2 regions of the Mycobacterium sp. ITM-2016-00316 genome follow, and region 2 is predicted to be linked to the other one. Evidence: riboswitches for the same ligand, from Rfam matches in the RefSeq annotation. Region 2 holds a riboswitch; the other holds the start of a gene.
What was found. Region 2 has a riboswitch for S-adenosylmethionine ahead of C6A86_RS08695 (hypothetical protein). Riboswitches for the same ligand answer to the same signal wherever they lie in the genome.

Region 1 (3,404 bases), 580 kb from region 2:
CGGCCGGGCCGCGGCCGGTGTCGTAGTAGTCGCCGCCGTTCCAGTCCGGGTCGGCCTTGATCGCGGCAACCTGGGTGCTCTGGGTGCCGATCTGATCGGCGGTGGCGCGAGCGCCGACCGCCAGGACCAGTCCGGCGCGCACGGTGTCCGGGTGCCCGACGATCCACTCCAGTGCCCGTGCACCACCCATCGAGCCGCCGATCACCGCGGCCACCTCGGTGATCCCTAGCGCGGCCAGCGCGGCGAGATCGGCATTGACCTGGTCGCGGATGGTGATCGCCGGGAACCTTGAGCCCCAGGGCTTTCCGTCGGGAGCGATAGAGCTGGGCCCGGTGGAACCGCGGCAACCGCCGAGCGCATTGGTGGCGATGGCGCACCAGCGGTCGGTGTCGATCGTCGCGCCGGGCCCGGCCACGCCGTCCCACCAGCCCGGTGTCGGATGGTCGGGGCCCGCCGGGCCGGTGATGTGCGAATCGCCGGTGAGTGCGTGCAGCACCATGACGACGTTGTCGCGTTCGCGGTTCAGCTCGCCCCAGCGTTGCACCGCGATCGATACATCGTCGAGGACCACACCGCTTTCCAGCGTCAGGGCGCCGATGTGGACGACCCCGAGCTCACCTTCTGCGGGCAGAGTCGGCACGTCGCTCAGTATGTCGAAGATGGTCATCGGGCCGCCTCACACCGACGCGACACTCTGGCCGGCACCGGAGAAGGCCTGGGCCGCGGCGAACCCCCGGTCCAGGTCGGCCAGGATGTCGTCGATCCCCTCGATGCCCACCGCGAGGCGCACCAGCCCGGGCGTGACGCCGGTGGTGAGCTGCTCCTCAGCGGTCAGCTGCTGATGGGTGGTGGAGGCCGGGTGGATGACCAGCGACCGCACATCGCCGATATTGGCGACATGGCTGTGCAGGGTCAGCGCGTTGACGAAGGCCTTCCCGGCTTCGATGCCCCCGGCCAGTTCGAAGGCCAGCACCGCGCCGGTGCCCTTGGGGGCAATTGTGCGGCCCAGCTCATACCAGGGTGAGGTGGGCAGGCCGGCGTAGTTCACCGAGATGACGTCCTCGCGCCCGGACAGGTATTCGGCCACCCGCTGGGCGTTGGCGACATGCCGTTCGATGCGCAACGACAACGTCTCCAGGCCCTGGGCGATGAGGAAGGCATTGAACGGTGCCAGCGCCGATCCCAGATCGCGCAGCAGCTGCACACGCGCCTTGAGCGCATACGCGGGCGGGCCGAGCTCGGAGAACACCACCCCGTGATAGCTGGGGTCCGGCTCGGTGAAACCGGGGTGACGGCCCTGGGTCCAGTCGAAGGTGCCGCTGTCGACGATGACGCCCGCGATCGCGGTGCCGTGACCGCCGAGGTACTTGGTCGCGGAGTGCACCACGATGTCGGCACCGTGGGCGATCGGCTGGATCAGGTACGGGGTGGCGATGGTGTTGTCGACGATCAGCGGTATGCCCTGCTCGTGGGCCACGCCCGAGACGCCGGGGATGTCGAGGATGTCGATCTGGGGGTTGGAGATGGTCTCGGCGAAGAATGCCTTGGTGTTGGGCCGGATCGCGGTGCGCCAGGACTCCAGGTCATCGGGATTCTCCACGAAGCTGACCTCGATACCGAGCTTGGGCAGCGTGTAGTGGAACAGGTTGTACGTGCCGCCGTAGAGCCGCGGGCTCGACACGATGTGATCCCCGGCGCCGGCCAGGTTCAGGATCGCGAACGTCTCGGCGGCCTGCCCGGAGGACAGGAACAGCGCCGCGACACCGCCTTCGAGGGCCGCCACCCGCTGCTCGATGACATCGGTGGTCGGATTCATGATCCGGGTGTAGATGTTGCCGGGCTCGGCCAGTCCGAACAGCGCGGCCGCGTGGTCGGTGTCGCGGAACGTGTAGGACGTGGTCTGGTAGATCGGCAGGGCCCGGGCGTTGGTCGCCGTGTCGGGGGTCTGGCCGGCATGTACCTGCTTGGTCTCGAAAGACCAGGTGGTGGGATCTTGTGGCGTGCTCACGGGAACGAACCTCCATCTGTGTCTGGGGGCCCGTCGGTGCGGACCCGCGCTTGCCGGCAGTCGCCATTCGACTGCTCAACCTGGTCTTCACCCGGAGCACCCCACCGCGGTTGGAGGGTTGCCGGCCAGCAAGCCGGGGCTAGATGCTGGCACTCATGACCGATATGAAGCCTAACTCACGACGTTGACCCGATGCCACCTGGTTGTCGGAGGTGTCGCGCGGCCACAAAATAGCTACTGGCCAGTAGTCAAAGCTGACCCCTCGCCGGTTCGTCGGCCCTTGTAGTGTTGCCGGTGAGGGCAGCCCGGGACCATCGACAGAACGGCCGCGGGCGGCCCGCTGGTGCGAGAGCGCCTCTGCTCAATGAATCACGGCAGAAACGACTTTCGCTGCATCTGACACGACAGTGACGCCGGGAGTACACATGAGCGCCGAGCATCCGACCATCATCTACACGTTGACCGACGAGGCGCCGCTGCTGGCGACCTATGCCTTCCTGCCGATCATCCGGACCTTCGCCGACGCCGCCGGGATCGACATCAAGACCAGCGACATCTCCGTGGCGGCGCGCATCCTCGCCGAGTTCAGTGACCGCCTGACCGATGAGCAGAAGGTGCCGGACAACCTCGCCGAGCTCGGTGCGCTGACCCAGGATCCGGCCGCCAACATCATCAAGCTGCCCAACATCAGTGCCTCGGTGCCCCAGTTGCTGGCCGCCATCAAGGAACTCAAGGAAAAGGGGTACGACCTCCCCGACTTCCCCGGTGACCCGAAGACCGACGAAGAAAAGCAGATCAAGGAGCGGTACTCCAAGATCCTCGGCAGCGCGGTCAACCCGGTGCTGCGCGAGGGCAACTCCGACCGCCGCGCCCCCAAGGCCGTCAAGGAGTACGCCCGCAAGCATCCGCACAGCATGGGCACGTGGTCGCAGGCGTCGCGCACCCACGTGGCGACCATGAAGGACGGCGACTTCTACCACGGCGAGAAGTCGCTGACGGTGGACAAGGACCGCAAGGTCAAGATGGTGCTGGAGACCTCGGCGGGCGAAACCGTGCTCAAGCCCGAGGTGAAGCTCGACGCCGGCGATGTGATCGACAGCATGTACATGAGCAAGAAGGCGCTCATCGAGTTCTACGAGGAGCAGATCGAGGACGCCTACAAGACGGGCGTGATGTTCTCGCTGCACGTCAAGGCGACCATGATGAAAGTCAGCCACCCCATCGTGTTCGGCCACGCGGTGAAGGTGTTCTACAAGGACGCGTTCGCCAAGCACGAGAAGCTGTTCGACGAGCTGGGCGTGAACGTCAACAACGGTCTTTCGGATCTCTACGGCAAGATCGAGTCGCTGCCGGCCTCGCAGCGTGAAGAGATCATCAACGACCTGCACGCCTGTCA
Region 2 (3,404 bases):
GGCCGAAGTCGGGGACGGCCCGGTGGAGCGCGCGGCGATCGCCGCCGAACTCGGGGTAGCGACGACCGCGGTGAGCCGACCCCGGCAGCAGCTGATCGACGGCGGCTATATCGAGGCGGTTGGGCGCGGCAAGCTGCGATTCACCATTCCCGGGTTCGCGGCCTACATTCGCGCCAATGGTTGACGCGCCGGACTGCTGACGGTCACGGAGGTTTCGCGACGGCGGAGATGACTGCCCCGGTGATCCACCAACCCGTTCCGTTCACCCCACGCTGCTGCCGACCCACACGTAGTGGGCCGGATCAATCTGCGTATCCCCCGACCACCGGTGCGCCGTCAACGCCCCGCCCTTGACCGCGCTGAAGTCCACGCACGCGGCGTAGTCGGTCCAGTCGTGCAGATGCCGCGGCGAGCCTTGGCGCCAGTAGTGCCCGTAGAACACCGGGATCTGTTCGTCGTAGACGTAGTCCTGTGACACTTCGATATCCGGTAGCGGCGGGTAGGGATCGCCGTGCTGGGTCGTGAAGGTGCTGCTGATCTCGGCGAGGTCGGCCAGCGTTGTCGCCGTGCCATTCCACCACCGCAGCCGGGCGGCACCGCGGGAGTGCCCGTCCTTGTCGAGGTAAGGCGGCTGACGATGCTCAACCAGACTGATCTCGGGTCCCTTGAGCAGCGTCTCCACCGCCTCATACATCGGGTCGCCCTTCGTCGAAGCCCGCACCAGCTGCTCATCGGTACTGATCCGGTCATCACCGAGCGCCGCCATCGACGCCTCATGCCAGCAGGCATGCACCACCCGGATCCCACCCAGGTCCAGCCACAGCGGCTGCGTCCGGAACCAGGCCAGGTACTCCGCGCGCGCCTGCCCCGTCACCTGACGCAAGAACTCCGCATGCTGTCTCTCATTCTTCGCCGCGTCCGGATTGCCGGGGTCGTCATGCGGCCGTAGGTACTTGCCCGAGCCGCGCGGCCACTCGGTGGCGTAGGCGAGTGCGTTGAACTCGTGGTTGCCCAACACCATTCGCGCGCTGCCGGCGTCGATCATCGCCTTGACCGTCTGCAGCACCCGCAGCTGATCGGGCCCGCGATCAATGAGGTCGCCGACGAAGATCGCGGTGCGGTCGGGGTGCCGGTAGGCGCCCTCGCGGACGGCGTACCCCATCAGGGCAAGCAATGCCTCGAGGTCGTCGGCGCAGCCGTGGACATCGCCGATTACGTCGTAACCATTCATCGGTACCTCCTTCGTCCGCCTCGTCAAAGGCGGCCCATCAGTGGTGTGTGCCGACCATCGCCTCGCGCCGATGAACTCGGCGGGCAGGTCTGGAATCTGTCTTCAGGATATCGCGGGACACCGACATGTCGGAGTGGAGCCGTATCCTCGGAGACAGCTCACGAGCGGACGACTGTTCGGGTACCTGGCCCGTCGTCCCGGCAACCGCGCGCCACCGCACGGTGCCCCAGGGGAAGAGCGGGCACGACAGTGCAAGCGGTGGGCGCCCGAACGCGGCGCCGCCAGGAACGGCGAACGATGACCGACCAACCCCTGACAGCGGCGGATGCTGCTCTGCGCGAACGCATCACCGAACTCTCGGTACATATTCCGTGCGGCGGCCTGCGCGGACCGGTGCAGCGCACGTTGTGGCAATCCTGCCGCCACGAAGACTCCCCGCAGAAGTGGGAGGGTGTCGACGTCTCGCGTCACGACGACCTGTGCATCGTCTGCTTCCGCGCCACGGCAGGCGGAATCTCGCGGTGGTCTTGGCTGGCCTGCGCGGACTGCCGCTCCGTCAACGACGCGATCGCCCAGGTGTGGGGATTCCGCCCCTTCGCACTGGGGCGGCACAGCCTGATGAACGGCATCGGGCTGCGCGGTGGCGCGTCTCCGGAAGTTCAACAGCGCCAGGCCGAACGGCTCAGCGAGTTCGCCGGCGGTGACTGGCGGCTGAAAGGTTGGCGCGATCACGAGTACCGGCTCATGACGGCACGATTCGAACCCGACGCCGATGTGCCCCTGCGGGAGTGGCAGCAGGCATGGCCGCCCGGACCGGCCGCGTCGCGGGAGGCATTCGCCCAGCTGATTGGTCCGACGTTTCCTTTGGGCCGCCCGTGAGGGTCAGCCCGCGACCTGACCCAACCAGTCCGAATTCCCATCGATGGGCTGCCCGTCGATCAACACCAGTGGAACCCCCGGCTCCGGAAACTGGTGCAGCAGAGCGAGGTTATTGGCCGCGATCACCCGCGCGTCGTAACCGATCGGCAGGCCGATCCTGATGAGGTCGAGGGCGGCCGGTGGGGCTCCCGCACCGGCGGCCAGATCAGCCAGCTGGTTGTTGTCCAGATCGGTGGAGCCACCTTCGTGCGGCTGGTGCTCGGCGGAGAAGATTTGCTGCACGAAACGCCATGTGACATCGCTGGACTGTGACTGCCCAGCCACCACGAACGCCGCGTAGATGGCCCGGCTGTCGTATGTGCCGCTGGCCGAATACTTTTCGAGGAAGTTCACCAACCGCAGGTTGACATGCAGCGAGCCGTTCTCGATGCGCTGCCCGATATCGTCCCCCTGTTCCTGGATCAGCTGACCGCTGAACGGGCACAGCGGATCCAGATACAGATCGACCTGCCCGACCGCATGCGGGTCACCGATGGAGATCACATCGCCGGCAGGCGCCGCGACCGCCGCATGCGCGAAGCCCGCGGCCGGCGCTAACAGCAGCGCCGCGACCACGGCGAGAATTGCCCCGACGGCGCGCATCGGCCGGTTCACCCAGGTTCGGTCCATGACACCCATCATGCCGGGGCGAACGGGCCCTGCATCGTCAGTTGACAAGGAGACCGTTGCAGATGCTCGTATCGACATCGCCGTCGCCGCGCCACCCATCGACGGTCCGAGCACCGCCAACGTGCGTACCCGAGCGACCAGTGACCTGTCGTACCCCTCCGACACAATCCGGACATGAGCCGACACAACCGCCAGAAGCGCGCGGCCAAGCAGAAGGCCCGCCGCCGCGCCTCATTTCAGCATGACCACCGCGAGCCCGAGCCGGGCCATGACCGCATCGTCCTACTCGACCACCTCGTCGCGGCGTTGTACGCCTCGGCGAACTGTCCCGACCACGACGCCGATGTCCACGCCGCTGAGCTGATCCAGGAGTTTTCCGGCTGGACCCGTGACCTCGATACCGCCGCCGAAGTCGCCATGGCCGGTGCCATCGGCCGGGCGTGGGAGGCGGGCTGGTCGCCGAGTGACCTCCACGAACTTGTTCGTCGCCACCTCGATGCATCGGCGACCGACTATCTGGCCGAGGCGATCGTGCGCGAGTCTGCGCAGTACGCCACCGCAACACTGCACCCTCGATGGCGGGCGGACCTCAATGCGCTGTCCGCGGGGATCGATCCCACCGCCC

Region 1: it holds a riboswitch for S-adenosylmethionine, as region 2 does, so the genes downstream of both, C6A86_RS05890 (bifunctional o-acetylhomoserine/o-acetylserine sulfhydrylase) here and C6A86_RS08695 (hypothetical protein) in region 2, are expected to answer to the same signal.

What each region holds. Positions count from the first base shown of each region.
Region 1 is NZ_CP134398.1:1,224,492-1,227,895, forward strand. Features, by position in the region: gene C6A86_RS05885 (homoserine O-acetyltransferase) at 1-667, opposite strand, end outside; gene C6A86_RS05890 (bifunctional o-acetylhomoserine/o-acetylserine sulfhydrylase) at 677-2,008, opposite strand; SAM riboswitch class IV at 2,050-2,169, opposite strand; gene C6A86_RS05895 (NADP-dependent isocitrate dehydrogenase) at 2,434-3,404, shown strand, end outside.
Region 2 is NZ_CP134398.1:1,800,648-1,804,051, reverse strand. Features, by position in the region: gene C6A86_RS08705 (ATP-binding protein) at 1-184, shown strand, start outside; gene C6A86_RS08700 (metallophosphoesterase) at 263-1,231, opposite strand; SAM riboswitch class IV at 1,388-1,495, shown strand; gene C6A86_RS08695 (hypothetical protein) at 1,529-2,110, shown strand; gene C6A86_RS08690 (serine/threonine protein kinase) at 2,114-2,764, opposite strand; gene C6A86_RS08685 (DUF2786 domain-containing protein) at 2,954-3,404, shown strand, end outside.